3 regions of the Paenibacillus sp. BT-177 genome follow, and region 3 is predicted to be linked to each of the others. Evidence: predicted binding sites of a transcription regulator. Region 3 holds the regulator's gene; each other region holds the start of a gene.
What was found. Region 3 encodes Rex, which represses fermentation and respiration genes when NADH is low (regulators of the CRP and FNR family bind a similar motif). Its sites were predicted from a motif close to TTGTGAAATATTTCACAA; they were not measured.
Positions count from the first base shown of each region.

Region 1: a site for Rex is predicted at 1,527-1,544, ahead of OIU26_RS18695 (cytochrome ubiquinol oxidase subunit I). Genes of this name have one in related genera too.
Region 2: a site for Rex is predicted at 1,975-1,992, ahead of pflB (formate C-acetyltransferase). Genes of this name have one in related genera too.

Region 1 is NZ_JAOYTP010000006.1:174,875-180,231, forward strand. It holds gene OIU26_RS18690 (response regulator transcription factor) at 1-1,210, shown strand, start outside; gene OIU26_RS18695 (cytochrome ubiquinol oxidase subunit I) at 1,612-3,018, shown strand; gene cydB (cytochrome d ubiquinol oxidase subunit II) at 3,005-4,018, shown strand; gene cydD (thiol reductant ABC exporter subunit CydD) at 4,018-5,357, shown strand, end outside.
Region 2 is NZ_JAOYTP010000001.1:438,372-443,728, forward strand. It holds gene pflB (formate C-acetyltransferase) at 1-1,825, opposite strand, end outside; gene adhE (bifunctional acetaldehyde-CoA/alcohol dehydrogenase) at 2,153-4,765, opposite strand; gene OIU26_RS02225 (Crp/Fnr family transcriptional regulator) at 5,024-5,357, shown strand, end outside.
Region 3 is NZ_JAOYTP010000001.1:280,765-286,121, reverse strand. It holds gene dinG (ATP-dependent DNA helicase DinG) at 1-2,661, shown strand, start outside; gene OIU26_RS01390 (redox-sensing transcriptional repressor Rex) at 2,689-3,342, shown strand; gene OIU26_RS01385 (amidohydrolase) at 3,329-4,630, shown strand; gene OIU26_RS01380 (cell wall elongation regulator TseB-like domain-containing protein) at 4,668-5,192, shown strand.

The sequences.
Region 1 (5,357 bases), on a different contig from region 3:
GTTGTTTCCGGTTCATTCAGAGCACCCTCGGGATGCTGTAGAACCCAGCCATCGTGCATCCAAGCAAGCTGATCACCAAAGCGACGCTGGAAAGCATGGACAACAGCCAGCGTTACCAGCATTGGACTGGAGTAGCTATCAGGTGATTCTGCTGGATTTGCGTATACCTGACTGGGATCGGCAAGCCCGGCAGTTGGCAGCAAAGCAGCGGCTAGCGGAATTGTGTCGTGATCAGGATAGAGGCATTGTGTTTGAGGCTGGAATATATACGGGCCTATTGCTTCCCGCCATGTTAAAAACGGAGCAAGATGCTGTTCAGTTGCTGGCTGCATGGCGACAGGAACTAAAGCCTTGGGTAAATGAAATCTATGGGGCTGCTGGCGCTCCGGTAGACATTCTTAGCGATATCCCCAGATCTTTTGAACAAGCGTTACGATTATTGGAGCGTACGTTTTTGTTCCGGGCAGAAAGAGTCATGCTTCCTGGAGACCTACGTGAATGGGAGACAGTCCATGCTGAAATGGATGAAGCGTCTGATAGAGCCTCGGATGACCCCATGCGTTATGCAGAAAAGCTGTACTATGCGCTGGATATGGCTAATGGTAAAGTGGCGACCCGTGTCATTAAGGACATGGAAGTCCAATTTCCACAGATTTATCGTACAGAATCTGCAATCAAGGCGGCATTCGCTCAGACATTCACACTGGCACTGAACAAGTATGCAGCTGGACAAGAACACAGCCGGACCGTGCTGGAGGAGCACTCTAACCTGATTACCAATGTATATGCTTATTCAACATTGGGCGAGCTGGTGGATCACTCGCTCGAGCATGTGTTGCAGTGGATTGGCCAGACTGATACGGGTGGCAAGGAGATCATCATGAAGCAAATGATTGACTTTATACATGGTCATTATGATGAAAATTTGCGACTGGAATTACTGGCGGATATGTTCAATTACAATAGTGGGTATTTGGGCAAACTGTTCAAAAGTCATACAGGCGAGGCCTTTAATGCCTACCTGGATAAGGTAAGGATTGAGCGAGCAAGGGAATTGCTTGCACAGGGGATTAAGGTGCACCAAGTGGCGGGTCGCGTGGGATATGCGAATGCAGATTATTTTCATAGTAAATTTAAAAAATATGTCGGTATGTCACCTTCCTCCTATCGTAATCAGACCCAAAAAAACGGAGGAACAGATGGCTGTTGATCGATTTCCTAGGTTTAACGTTATGAAGTCTCTCTTGCAGATGTCGGAGGTATGTCCTTCGAATGAAGAGAGGCTTTTTTTATATGTTGAAAAAGGACGGATCAATAGAAAATGTCACATTCATTATGGATTTTAGGACATTTTCATAAAAACGCCATCGTTATGACACAACTTTGACACGATGTTCACATTTTTGATTCTATTTCATTTAAATTTATTCTATATAATGGGGATAATCTGAAGCCCGGTTATGGCAACCATGGCAAGTTAGCTGAGTGGGTCATTTCCTAAAAAAGTGACGGTTTCATATGTAAGAGTGTGAATATAATCACAAATACAAAAGACTTCAGATTACAAACATTAAATCATTGTTAAGGGAAGTACAGGGGAGGAGCAGCATCATGGACGTATTGGATTTGGCACGGTTGCAGTTTGCAACCACTACGATTCTTCATTTTGTTTATGTGCCGATCTCCATTGGATTGTCATTGTTGGTGGCAATTATGGAGACTATGTATGTTATCAAGAAAAAAGACTTGTACAAAAAAATGGCTCAATTCTGGGGGACATTTCTGCTGATTAACTTTGCGTTAGGGGTAGTCACCGGGATTTTGCAGGAGTTTCAGTTCGGAATGAATTGGTCGGACTTTTCCCGTTTTGTCGGTGATGTATTTGGTACACCGTTAGCCATTGAAGCATTACTCGCATTTTTCCTGGAATCGACCTTTATCGGTCTATGGGTATTCGGCTGGGAAAGATTATCCAAAACTGTCCATTTAATTTGCATGTGGTTGGTAGCGATCGGTACGATGCTCTCGGCTTTGTGGATTTTGGCTGCCAATTCATTCATGCAACGTCCTGTAGGATATGGGGTTGTAAATGGACGGGCAGAAATGCAGGATTTTGCTGCCTTGTTAACGAACGAACAGCTTTTGTGGGAGTATCCTCACACCATCTTTGCTGCCATTGCAACCGGGGCTTTCCTCGTAGCAGGGATTAGTGCTTGGAAGCTGATGCATAAAAAGAATATGGACTTTTTTAAACCTTCTTTTAAATTGAGTATTATTGTTGCATTAATCTGTGCCATTGCTATTCCTTTGTTTGGTCATGGACAGGCTCAATATTTGATCAAAACACAGCCCATGAAGATGGCAGCCAGTGAAGCTCTGTGGGGAGACAGCGGCGATCCGGCGCCTTGGACGGTTATTGCAAATATTGATCCTGATAAGCAGGAAAATACCTTTGAGATTAAGGTTCCGTTTGCACTGAGCTTTCTGTCGTATAGCAAGTTTTCCGGCTCTGTACCTGGTATGAAGGAGCTTCAAGCACAGTATGAAAAGACCTACGGTCCAGGTGATTATATTCCGCCTGTCCGTACGACCTTCTGGAGCTTCCGCATTATGATTGCGGCAGGATGTGCCATGATTGCACTTGCTCTGTACGGAGCTTACCTGAGTTTTCGACAAAAATTGGAGGGCTCACATCGTTGGTTCTTCCGCCTTATGCTGTGGGGGATATCGCTCCCGTTCATTGGGAATACAGCAGGCTGGATCATGACAGAAATGGGACGTCAGCCGTGGACTGTGTTTGGCTTGCTTCAAACGAAAGATTCTGTTTCACCTACCGTTGTAGCAGGAGAAGTGCTGTTCTCCCTGATTGCATTTACGACGCTGTATCTTATTTTAACGGGTGTACTGGCATTCCTGTTTGCTCGCACCGCTCGTAAAGGCCCAGATATTGAGCCGCATCAGCATACAGTCATTCATGATCCATTTGCTCAAGGAGGTGACAGCATTGTCGTTAAATGATTTATGGTTCTTATTGATCGCAGTGTTGTTTACAGGCTTCTTTTTTCTAGAGGGCTTTGATTTTGGCGTGGGGATGGCAACAGGATTAGTGCCGCGTAATGACCAACAAAAACGTTTGATGATCAATACGATTGGTCCATTCTGGGATGCCAACGAAGTGTGGCTGATTACAGCAGCAGGTGCGATGTTTGCCGCTTTTCCGCATTTTTATGCAACGATGTTCAGCGGATATTATCTGGTATTTGTGTTTATTTTGCTAGGTTTGATCTTGCGAGGAGTCTCCTTTGAGTTCCGTGGCAAGGCCGAAGGAAAAGGGTGGACAGGAACGTGGGATACTTGCATTCTGATTGGCAGCTTCCTGCCGCCGATGCTGTTTGGTATGGCCTTTGCGGCTTTGGTAAAAGGTGTACCTATCCAGCAAAACATGGATTTGAAAGCCGGATTTTTGGATGTGTTCAATGGATACACCGTATGGATTGGACTGACAGTGGTCGGAATGTGCCTCATGCACGGGCTGACGTTCATTTCTCTGCGGACGATTGGTGAAGTCAGGGATCGTGCTCGTGTGATCGCGTCCAAATTTCTTCCGGTGTTGGGAATTCTACTTGCTGGTATGGTGGTATGGACTTATTTTGCAACGGATATATTTGCACGTCGCGGTCCCTTTATGTATGTTGCGGTTGCGGTGGGAATTCTCGCCTATGTGCTGACATGGTATTTCCTGAGACAGCGCCGCGAAGGATGGGCTTTCGGGATGACAGGTGTCATCATTTTGCTAAGCTTCGTTTCGTTATTCGTTGGCTTGTTCCCAAGATTTATGGTGAGCTCGATCAACAGTGCTTTTGATTTGACGATATATAATGCAAGCTCCAGTCATTACACACTGAAAGCCATGACGATTGTTGCAGCAACGCTTTTACCCTTTGTGTTGGCTTATCAGGCGTGGAGCTATTTTGTTTTCCATAAGCGTCTCAGTGAGAAGGATCATCTGGAATACTAATGGATAAAGCCTGGTTTGAATTAAAGGGCATTCGGCCAGTAATGCTGCTGCTGGCCGCCCTTTCCCTGCTCCAGGGAGCAGCGGTAATTGCACAAGCCATCTTTTTGGCAAAGGCTGTAACGGTTTTGTTTAATAAAAATCCGCTGGTAATGGCTTGGCCATCGCTGGCGTTGTTTTTCGCGGCTTTTGCAGTGAGGCATACGATGATCTGGCTGCAACGCCGGACAGCCGGTCGTTTCGCCGAAGCAGCAGGCGCTTCCTTACGGGAGCGTCTGCTTGCGCGTTTGTTCGAGCGGGGTCCGGGTTTTGCCGCGAAGGAAGGAAGCGGCAAGTTGGTGACGCTAGCGCTGGATGGTGTGGATCGGTTTCGCAATTATTTGGAAATATCCATTCCTCGTATAATAGACATGATGGCTGTAACCTTACTGGTGCTTGTGTATGTTTTCACATTAGATATGATTTCAGGTGTGATTTTGACGACTACGATGCCGATTTTGGTGGGCTTCTTTATTTTACTCGGCTTGGCGGCGCGAAAGCAGGCAGACAAGCAGTGGCGTTCCTATCGTCTATTATCACATCATTTCACGGATTCGTTGCGTGGCCTACAGACACTAAGGTTTTTGGGACGCAGTCGGGCGCATGGGGAAACCGTAGGGAAGGTCAGCGACCAATACCGTACGGCAACGATGCGTACGCTGCGGGTAGCGTTTCTTTCTTCATTTGCCCTCGATTTTTTCAGTATGCTGTCGGTCGCTTTTGTAGCAGTAGGCTTGGGGCTGCGTCTGATTAGTGGTTCGGTGGGACTGGAGGCAGCGCTTGCGGTGCTTATTCTGGCACCGGAATATTTTATGCCTATACGCCAGTTGGGATCAGACTATCACGCCTCATTGGACGGTAAGGAGGCTTGGGGAGCGATACGCTCCATTCTCGTTGCAGAGGATGAAACGATAGAGCCGAAGACAGCTAATGATAAAGGATTAGACATCACGGGGCAGAACATCCTCAAGCTGTCCGATGTGTGTTTTCTTAATGAAGACGGCTCCGCCCGGCTTGAACATGTGTCTGCAAGTGTTGAACCGCACATGAACATGATTGGCATCGTCGGAGCGAGCGGTGCAGGCAAAACGACATTGCTTAGTCTGCTTGGCGGCTTTTCTGACCCCACTTCAGGTGAGCTGATCCTTAATGGATGCCGATTATCTGTGGATACCAAAGCTGAATGGCAACGGCATATTGCCTATATTCCACAGCATCCTTACCTGTTTAGCGCTACTTTGGCAGATAATATTCGCTTTTATGAACCGGAAGCATCCAACCAGCAGGTAGAGTGGGCGATTGA
Region 2 (5,357 bases), 160 kb from region 3:
CGTTGGAAGTAATGGTCAGTACGGATTGAGTAGGAACCGCATTACGATAAGCTTTATGTTTGCGGATCATGCTCATGAAGCTTTCTACCAGTTCTACAGCAATAGTATCTACGCGGTCATCATTGTTACCATAGCAAGGATATTCGCCTTCAATTTCAAAGTCAACAGCAATTCCTTTTTCGTTGCGAATTGGTTTAACTTTTGCATATTTAATGGCGCTCAAGGAGTCGGTAGCAACTGACAGGCCTGCAATACCGCAAGCCATGGTACGAAGAATATCACGGTCATGCAACGCCATTTCAATGCGTTCGTAGCTATATTTATCATGCATATAGTGAATAACATTCAAAGTGTTCATGTACAGTTTTGCGAGCCATTCCATCATAGGTTTGAAACGGCTCAACACTTCTTCGTAATCCAGCACTTCACTTGTAATGGCTGGGAACTCAGGTCCTACTTGAACGCCGGATTTTTCATCCTTACCACCGTTAATGGCATACAGCAGAGCTTTTGCTAAGTTGGCACGAGCGCCAAAGAATTGCATTTGTTTACCAATTCTCATGGCGGATACACAACAAGCAATACCATAATCATCGCCGTAGATTGGACGCATCAAATCGTCATTTTCATATTGAATGGAGCTAGTTTCAATAGAAACTTTTGCACAATATTTTTTAAAGCCCTCAGGCAGTTTTTCTGACCACAGTACAGTCAAGTTAGGCTCTGGAGCAGGTCCTAAGTTGTACAGTGTGTGCAAGAAGCGGAAGCTGTTTTTGGTAACACGAGTTTCTCCAGTGACAGACATACCACCAATGGATTCTGTTACCCAAGTTGGGTCACCACTGAACAGTTCGTTGTAGTCAGGTGTACGCAGGAACTTAACAATACGCAGTTTCATAACAAAATGATCGACCAGTTCCTGAGCTTGTTCTTCGTTCATCGTACCTTCCTCAAGATCACGTTGAGTATAGATATCAAGGAATGAAGATACACGTCCCAAGGACATTGCTGCACCATTTTGTTCTTTAATCGCTGCGAGATATCCAAAATATACCCATTGGAAAGCTTCTTTTGCATTGTTAGCTGGTTTAGAAATATCAAAGCCGTGCTCAGCAGCCATTTGTTTCAATTCATTCAAGGCACGAATTTGTTCAGAAATTTCTTCACGTAGACGGATTACGTCTTCTTCCATGGAATCAACTTCAAGGCTTTTCAATTGAAGTTTTTTATCTTGGATCAAGAAGTCTGCACCATACAGAGCTACGCGACGATAGTCACCGATTATACGACCACGACCGTATGCATCTGGCAAACCAGTAATGATACCAGCTTTACGAGCTGCTCTCATTTCATCTGTATAAGCGTCAAATACACCTTGGTTGTGCGTTTTACGAATATGAGTGAAAATGTCAACAATGCTTTGTGGCACTTCAAAACCATAGGCTTTGCAAGCGTCGATCATCATCCGAATTCCACCGAACGGTTGCAAAGAACGTTTGAATGGAGCATCTGTTTGTACACCGACAACTTGTTCTTTGTCCTTGTCCAAATAGCCTGGTTTATGTGAAATAATGGTGGATGGCGTATTCACGTCTACATCAAGCACACCGCCGTTTGCCAACTCTTTTTTAGTAAGATCAGATACAATTTCCCACAGTGCAGTTGTGTTAGCAGTAGGACCAACCAAAAATTTTTCATTACCAACATAAGGTGAGATATTGGTTTCAATAAAATCGTTGACGTTAACTTCTCTAGTCCATTTTCCTTTTTTAAAACCTCTCCAGCCAGATTGTTGCTCTTGTAATTCTCTCTCAATCACCGACATGTAAATCCCTCCAAATTGTTTGGTCTTCCGGACTTGTGATTTTTTTCACGTTTAAACTATTTCTTAAGCCCGGCCTTTTCACCGATGCCTTACGCTCAGTGTCGGGACCTTTCTTACACTCTTATTGTAGAATAATGATAGAGTGTAGTATGTGACATAAATCACAATATGAGTGATTTATGTCACTTTATTTTCCCTAGCTTCACGCCTATACCTTCAGCCTCGCCGCTCACCTCCCTTCCCAAACCAAGAGGCCCTCTATATAGAGAGCCTGCATTGGTATTGTATAGGAAAATGCTTTGTTACAAGCCTCTTCATACTATTATATTATTGATCAAAGCGTCCGTAGAAGGCATTGCGGTATACATCAGCCAATTCAGTAACCAGCGGCAGCTTTGGATTTGCAGTTGTACATTGATCCTCAAAAGCGCGGTCAGCCAGATAATCTACACGTGATTCAAAGTCTTTTGGATCGAATCCGAGTTGTTGGAACGATTCCTCGATACCGAGTGTTTTGTTCAACTTACGGATCGCGTCAATTAAGCTGTTAACCCCTTCTTCAGTGGTACGTGCAGGCAGTCCCAGTATGCGTGCAATTTCTGCATAGCGCTCATCTGCAACAAAGTGCGAATATTTAGGGAACGAAGCAAATTTTGTCGGCTTTTTCGCATTGTAGCGAATAACGTGCGGCAGCAAGATAGCATTCGTGCGGCCATGCGCCGTATGGTATTGTCCGCCCCATTTATGTGCAAGACTGTGGTTAATACCCAAGAATGCATTAGCAAACGCCATACCTGCAAGTGTAGAAGCATTATGCATTTTTTCGCGAGCCAACTTGTCGCCGATCAGAGCCGATTGCTCCAGGTATTGGAATACCAGTTGAATGGCTTTAATTGCCAGACCATCTGTGTAATCATTGGCCATTACAGACACGTAAGCCTCGATAGCATGTGTCAGAACGTCCATACCTGTATCGGCTACAGCTGTTTTAGGCAGCGAATATACAAACACAGGGTCAATAATTGCCACATCAGGAGTCAACTCATAGTCAGCCAGCGGATACTTCGTGTTGCCCAGGTTTTTGTCTGTAATTACTGCAAACGATGTGACTTCCGAACCTGTACCCGAGGTTGTAGGGATAGCTACAAATTGTGCTTTTTGACCCAGACGTGGGTACTTGTAAATCCGTTTACGAATATCCATGAATTTTTGCTTCAAGTTATTGAAATCAGTATCCGGATATTCATAGAACATCCACATGCCTTTAGCAGCATCCATTGGCGAACCGCCGCCGAGTGCGATGATGCAATCCGGTTGGAAACGTCTCATCATTTCAGTACCACGCTCTACCGTAACTGTCGATGGATCTGGCTCAACTTCAGAGAACACTTCAATCGCAACTGGTGTTTGGCGCTGGTGCAAATAATGAATGACGCGGTCCACATATCCGAGTTTCACCATCATAGGGTCAGTGATAATGGCTACACGTGTGATATCAGGCATTTTAGCAAGATACTGTGTCGAATTTTTCTCAAAATAAATTTTGGAAGGTACTTTGAACCATTGCATATTCACCGTCCGTTTCGCCACCCTTTTCACATTAATCAAGTTAACTGCAGATACGTTCGACGAAGTCGAGTTACGACCGTACGAACCGCAACCAAGTGTCAACGAAGGAAGGTTGGTGTTGTAAATATCACCGATTGCACCATGTGTGGAAGGTGCATTTACAATGATACGACCTGTTTGCAAACGGTTTGCAAAGCGAGCGATAACGTCCTCATCTTGCGAATGGATAGCTGACGAGTGACCCATACCGCCGAACTCTACAACTTCAGCAGCACGTTGGATACCTTGCTCTGCATTTTTCACTTTGTAGCAAGCCAATACCGGACTCAATTTTTCCGCAGATAATGGGAATTTGGTTCCTACTCCTTCAATTTCAGCGACCAAAATTTTTGTTCCTGCCGGTACTGTAATGCCGCTCATTTCAGCTATTTTTACAGCAGACTGGCCGACGATGGCCGGGTTCACTGCACATTTTTCTACATTCATAGCCCCTTGAGTGAGCTTAGCTGCTTCTTCTTTATTTACAAAGTAGCAACCATTAGCAATCATCAATTTCTTCACTTGCTCGAAGATAGGCTCTTCGATAATTACGGCTTGTTCCGAAGCACAAATCATACCGTTATCAAAAGATTTAGAAAGGATAAGGTCGTTCACGGCCTGTTTAATATCGGCTGTTTTTTCAATAAAGCAAGGTACGTTACCAGGACCTACGCCAAGTGCAGGTTTACCACAGCTATAAGCTGCCTTAACCATGCCTGATCCACCAGTTGCCAAAATCAATGCCACATCAGGGTGGTTCATCAGTACATTTGTTTTATCCATCGAAGGTGCTTCAATCCATTGGATGCAATCCGCTGGAGCACCATGTTTAACAGCTGCTTCAAGCAAGACGCGGGCTGCTTCCGCACTACACGATTGAGCAGATGGATGGAAGCCGAAAATGATTGGGTTACGTGTTTTAATGGCAATTAACGCTTTGAACATCGTAGTCGAAGTCGGGTTTGTTACTGGAGTAATCCCCATGATGATACCGACTGGCTCTGCAATCTTTTGGAAGCTATCGAAATCATTATCTTCAATGACACCAACGGTCTTCTCATTTTTGATGCTGTGATAGATATATTCTGTTGCAAACATGTTTTTGGTGATTTTGTCCTCGTACACACCGCGTCCTGTTTCTTCAACAGCCAACTTCGCTAGGTGCATGTGCTTATCCATCCCTGCGAGTGCCATAGCTTGTACGATTTCATCAATCTGCTCCTGATTCATACTCATGAAAGCTTGCTGTGCCCGGTTCGCCCGGTCAATCAGCGTTTGAATATACTGCTCTGCGCTTTGCTCTTTTTGGATAACCTCGTTTTTAACAGCCATTTCCCTCATCCTCCTGTTATCTCGTGTACTATCTCTTGTTCACGCACTGATCGTAACACAGCTTTTCAAGATATTTTGTGATTTTTTTCACAATCTATTTAAAATTTTATTTTATGAAGTGAATTAAATCACAAAGTTTGGAATTCTGCCACTTTTACCCCCTCTTCTTGCCCCAAAAACTCATTGCACAGGTATATAATGAATTTGAATTGATCAAGTTGCAGATAAAAAACATAGGATACAAAGGGGAAATGGACGATGAGAAACCCTACAAATGTAATGGAAGCCCGCGGCAACACCTGTTGCTTCTCGGAGGCCAGCTTCAACCGGTTGCAAGTGATGATGAAAGATCGAGTTATGCCAGAAAGCTCGCATTTGTTCTGGGAAGGAGATACAGCGGATAAGCTGTTTTATATTAAGCGCGGACGCGTAAAGGTAACCAAAACAACGGATGAGGGTAAGGAACTTATTCTATATATGTATCAAAGCGGCGATCTTGTTGGTCAAGCTGATCCTTTCTTCGGCACCAAGCATTCCTTTTCTGCTGAGGTTCTGGAGGACAGTGATATTGGCGTAATCGATCATACAGATT
Region 3 (5,357 bases):
CTCGTGCCTATGCTGGACGATGTCGTGCTGGTCGGTCATAACGTGGCGTTTGATTTCAATTTTTTGCAAAGCGCTTTGGACCGGTGTGGATATTTACCCTTTAGCGGTAGAATTTTGGATACGATGGATTTTCTGAAAATTATGTTTCCATCGTTATCTTCTTATCAGTTGGGTTTTGTTTCCTCAGAGTTTGGGCTGGCGCATGACCGCCCTCATCAAGCAGACAGCGACGCGTTGGCTACGGCTGAGGTGTTTTTAAAGTGTCTGGGTGAGCTCCAGGCATTACCTCTGATAACGATACAGCGGCTCAGCGATTTGTTCGCAGAGGAAGACAGTGACCTGGGTTGGTTTCTTGACGGCATACGAGAAGAGAAAGAGCTAGACCCTATTCAGGATTTGGAGAAACATCAGTTTTTTCGTCAGCTTGCGCTTAAAGTGGAAGATTGGACCGAACTGGCTACTCCACGAAGAGAAGATGATCCAAATCCACTCTCAGGCGTTGCCTTTGAGGAGTATATGGATGATGTGCGGGACAATTTGCGTTCATCCTTGAGCCAATATGAGGAGCGCGAGGCGCAAACACAAATGATTGAGGGTGTAAATCAAGCCCTGAGTCAAGATAAGCATTTGTTGATCGAGGCGGGTACAGGAACAGGGAAGTCCCTAGGCTATTTGCTTCCGTCACTGTATCACAGTGTAAAATATGGGCAGAGGGTCACAGTAAGCACACATACCATTAATCTGCAGGAGCAATTGCGAGAGCGTGATATTCCGATGCTGACAAAAGTGATTCCGTTCCCGTTCCGGGCTGCCATTTTTAAGGGTCGGGGGCATTATTTGTGTCTGCGTAAGTTTGAACATAAAATAAACAGAAGAGACTTCGCGACACCAAAGGAAGACTTGATTACAGCGGCTCAAATGATTGTCTGGCTGACTCTGACAGAAACCGGTGATGATGAGGAACTAAACCTGAGCAACCGTGGAGGGGATTTTTGGGAAACAGTAGCTAGTGATTCCGAGTCCTGTCTTGGCCGTTCTTGCCCATGGTTCCGCAAATGCTACTATCATCGTGCACGTCATGAAGCAGGAACAGCGGATGTGGTTATAACGAATCACTCCAAGCTGTTCACCGACGTCAAAGCAAGTCACCAGCTATTGCCCAGCTATGAACATCTGGTCATTGATGAAGCACATCATCTAGAGGAAGTAGCCGGTAAGCACCTGGGCATGCATATGAAATATTTCACACTCGTGCATACGCTGACTCGATTGTTCAAGGACAGTAAGAACGGACAATTGCCTTCGTTACGTCAGCAGTTGGCAAAGTCGGGGCATGAGAAGTCGACGGAATGGGCCTCGACCATTGATCAGCTGTACCCACTCGTGTTAGAGGTTAAGGAAACTTGGGACCTGCTAAGCGATAAGTTGTTTGGTATGTTGCCAGAGCGGTCTGATGCCACACCGGGTGAAACGGGGCAATTTTCTTCGCGTCTCAAACCGTCGGCCAAGCCTGCAAAGTGGGATCAAGCGGCGGCGTTGGAAAATCAGCTTTATGTAACGTTGAGTGAAATTTTGCGCAAGGGCGACAAGCTGATGCTGGATGTCAAGGAAGAACACGACGATTATGCGGCGGATAGTCTCATTACAGATATCACGGGTCTGCTTAAGGATTTGGCGGGGATTAGGGAAAATTTGCGCTTCTTTATACGACTCGATGATGAAACAACCGTATATTGGCTCGAAGCGAGTGGGCAATTCCGTAGTAAATCATTGCAATTTTATGCAGTGCCCGTCGATGTGAGCCGCCAGTTGAAAGAAATGTTTTTTGACAAAAAAAGAAGTATTATTCTGACATCTGCTACTTTATCGGTAGATAAGTCGTTTCAGTACATGACCGATCAACTCGGCTTGCAGGAGGCAGCGGATCAAGGACGATTAATGACGTCACAGCTCCCATCACCTTTTAATTACAGGGATCAGGTGTTGCTGGTCATTCCGCGAGACTTTCCGAGTGTGAAGGGCAGTGTAGGGGATGCACATTTTGTAGAGATGCTCGTTAGCTCTCTAGGAGCGACTGCCCAGGCGACGCGGGGGAGAATGCTTGTTCTGTTTACTTCCTATCGGATGCTCCGGCAAGTGTATGAGCCACTCAAAGAGGCGTTAGCATCCAGCGATATTACCGTGTTAGGACAAGGTGTAGACAGTGGGAGTCGGAGCAAGCTAACCCGTCGTTTTCAGGAAGCCAAGGCTTCTGTATTGCTGGGAACCAGCAGCTTCTGGGAAGGCGTCGATATTCCAGGGAAGGCTTTGACTTGTCTGGCCATCGTTCGCTTGCCGTTTCAACCGCCCAATCACCCGTTACTGGAGGCAAAAAGCGAGCTGCTCCAGCAGCAGAAGAAGAACCCATTTATGAAGCTGTCTGTACCACAAGCAGTTATTCGCTTCAAACAGGGATTTGGGCGATTGGTACGTACAGCGAGTGACCACGGAGTCGTTATCGTTTACGATACGCGTGTGATCGAATCCTATTACGGAAAGCACTTTTTGTACTCGTTACCGGGACCAAAAATGGAGCATATGCCATCGGAGCAAATGGTGCCCCGCATCGCCGAATGGCTCCAATCCGCCCCGGAGACAGAGGCACAACGGACGGACACCTAAAGTCCGTTACAATTAGGGGGAGCAAGTATGAAATCAGATAAAATTTCAGAGGCTGTCGTACGGAGATTACCCGTATATTTACGTTATCTGAATGCACTGCACAAACGGGAGGTGGCTACGGTCTCTTCTCAAGAGCTGGGACAGAGGTTAGATTTGAATCCGGCCCAAATTCGTAAAGATCTTGCCTATTTTGGCGATTTTGGTCGGAAGGGCATCGGTTACGATGTTTCTTATCTAATTGAGAAAATACGCCATATCCTGAAAATTGACCAGCAAATTAATGTAGTATTGGTCGGAGCGGGTAATCTGGGTCAAGCCCTATCAAACTATAACGCTTATTTAAAAGACAATATGAAGATTGTGGCGGTATTTGATGCGTTCCCGGATAAGGTTGGGACCAGAATCAATACCTTAGTCGTTCAACCGATGGATGAATTGGAAGCGACTGTAAAAGAGAAAAATATTCGAATCGGGATTATTACTGTACCTGATTTTGAGGCACAACACGTAGCTGATAGGCTCATTGAGAGTGGAATTGGAGCGATTTTAAACTTTGCACCTATCATTCTCAAGGCGCCGGCTAATATTCGGATACATGCCACAGACTTTACAACTGACTTGCTTAGCCTCGCTTATTATCTGGAGGACGGAAAGGAAGAAGCACAATATGACAGTGAATAAATGGATGATTAAAAACGGTTCTTTTGCCGTGAATGGACCTGAAGCAGGGGTAATCCATGGTTTTATGATTGTGGAGGATAGCCGTATTACTTACATTGGCGAGACTCTGCCTGCGGGTGAGGAAGAGACAGAAGCAATCGACGGTAACGGGTTATTGTTTTTGCCTGGTCTGATTAATACTCATGGTCATGCGGCGATGTCTCTGCTGCGAGGGTATGGAGATGACTTGGCACTTCAAGTGTGGCTTCAGGAAAAAATGTGGCCTATGGAAGCCAAGTTTACATCTACGGATGTGTATTGGGGAACATCCTTGTCAGTGCTGGAAATGCTGAAAGGTGGAACCACAACTTTCCTGGATATGTACGATCATATGGATGAGGTGGCACGTGTAGCTGAAGAGTCGGGCATCCGTGCAAGTTTGATGCGTGGAGCCATTGGACTCTGTTCAGAAGAAGAACAGCGGATCAAGCTGGCTGAGGCCGTGACTTTTGCCCGTAACTGGCATGGAAAAGCAGACGGACGTATCACAACGATGATGTCTCCGCATGCCCCATACACATGCCCGCCAGCGTTTATTGAGAAATTTGTTCAAGCAGCACATGATCTCGATTTACCATTGCATACGCACATGTCCGAGACGATCGCCGAAGTTGAGCAAAACGTACGCGACTACGGTTTGCGTCCAGTTGCACACTTAGATAAGCTTGGCTTTTTCTCCCGCCCTTCACTTGTTGCCCACGGCGTACACTTGAACGACGAAGAGATAGCTTTATTAGCGGAACGAGGTGTGGCGGTTTCACATAATCCAGGCAGTAACTTGAAGCTGGCAAGTGGTGTAGCTAGAGTGCCTGAATTGCTGCGTGCAGGAGTTACTGTTTCTCTTGGAACAGACGGTCCTGCCAGCAATAATAACCTGGATATGTTCGAGGAAATGCGTCTGGCGGCACTCATTCACAAGGGAGTATCTGGCGACCCAACAGCAGTTCCTGCAAATGAAGCACTGCGTCTGGCAACAGAGTATGGTGCAAAGTCGATTGGTTTAAAAGAAGTAGGAGCGCTGGCAGCAGGCAACAAGGCTGACTTTATCGCGCTAGATCTGAATCAGGCCCATTTCTTGCCGCGTACAGATCTTATTTCCCATGCCGTATACTCTGCAAGTGCCAAAGACGTGGCTCATGTGTGGGTAGACGGTCGTCAGGTTGTGAAAAACGGCGAATGCCTGACGATGGACGAGGAACGTATCAAACATGAGGCACAAGCCGCCTTTGAAGGGCTGCTGTCGCGCTAATTCAGGTGTCACATCCCCTTAGAGAGGAAGCACAGGTTTGAAAAATAAGAAGAAATGGATAGCGGTCGCCATTTTGGCCGTAATACTGATCCTGGTCAGCATTTTCTGGTATTATTCCTATGTTACTCAAGACCAGGTGGCTGAGAAAAATGCCGCTATCATGAAGGCCAAGCAATCAGGTGGTCTGGTTAGCACGACACAGACTTGGAAGTCTGTGTGGGATCAGATATATTGGGTGGTTCAAGGAAAAAACGCACAGAATGAAAATATAATGGTGTGGGTTCCTTTTCAAAAAATGGAAGGACAACCTAACGTACCTGTCGCAGATCCAAGCGGTGTTCATACCGAGCTGATGAAAAACGGAGTCGACGAGCAAAAAATGAAAGCGATAATTCAACAGCAACTTCCAAATGCAAAAATTGTAAGACTCCAACCGAGTGTGTTCAATGGCGAATATGTATGGCAACTGTTTTACGATGATGAAAGCCATCATAACTATACCTTTTACCGTTTCTCAGATGGAGCATCGACGGGGATAAAGTATACTTTACCTAATTACTAGCGTGTTATGGGAGTAGTGATGGTGAAAACAATGTATTGTTAAAAGAATGACTGATTGAAGTTGAAAAGACGTAAATGCGATTTAAATCGTATTTACGTCTTTTTTTGCTGCTACGAAAATCACAACTCCTCCACACATTGCCTTCGATATTAGATTCACGTTATG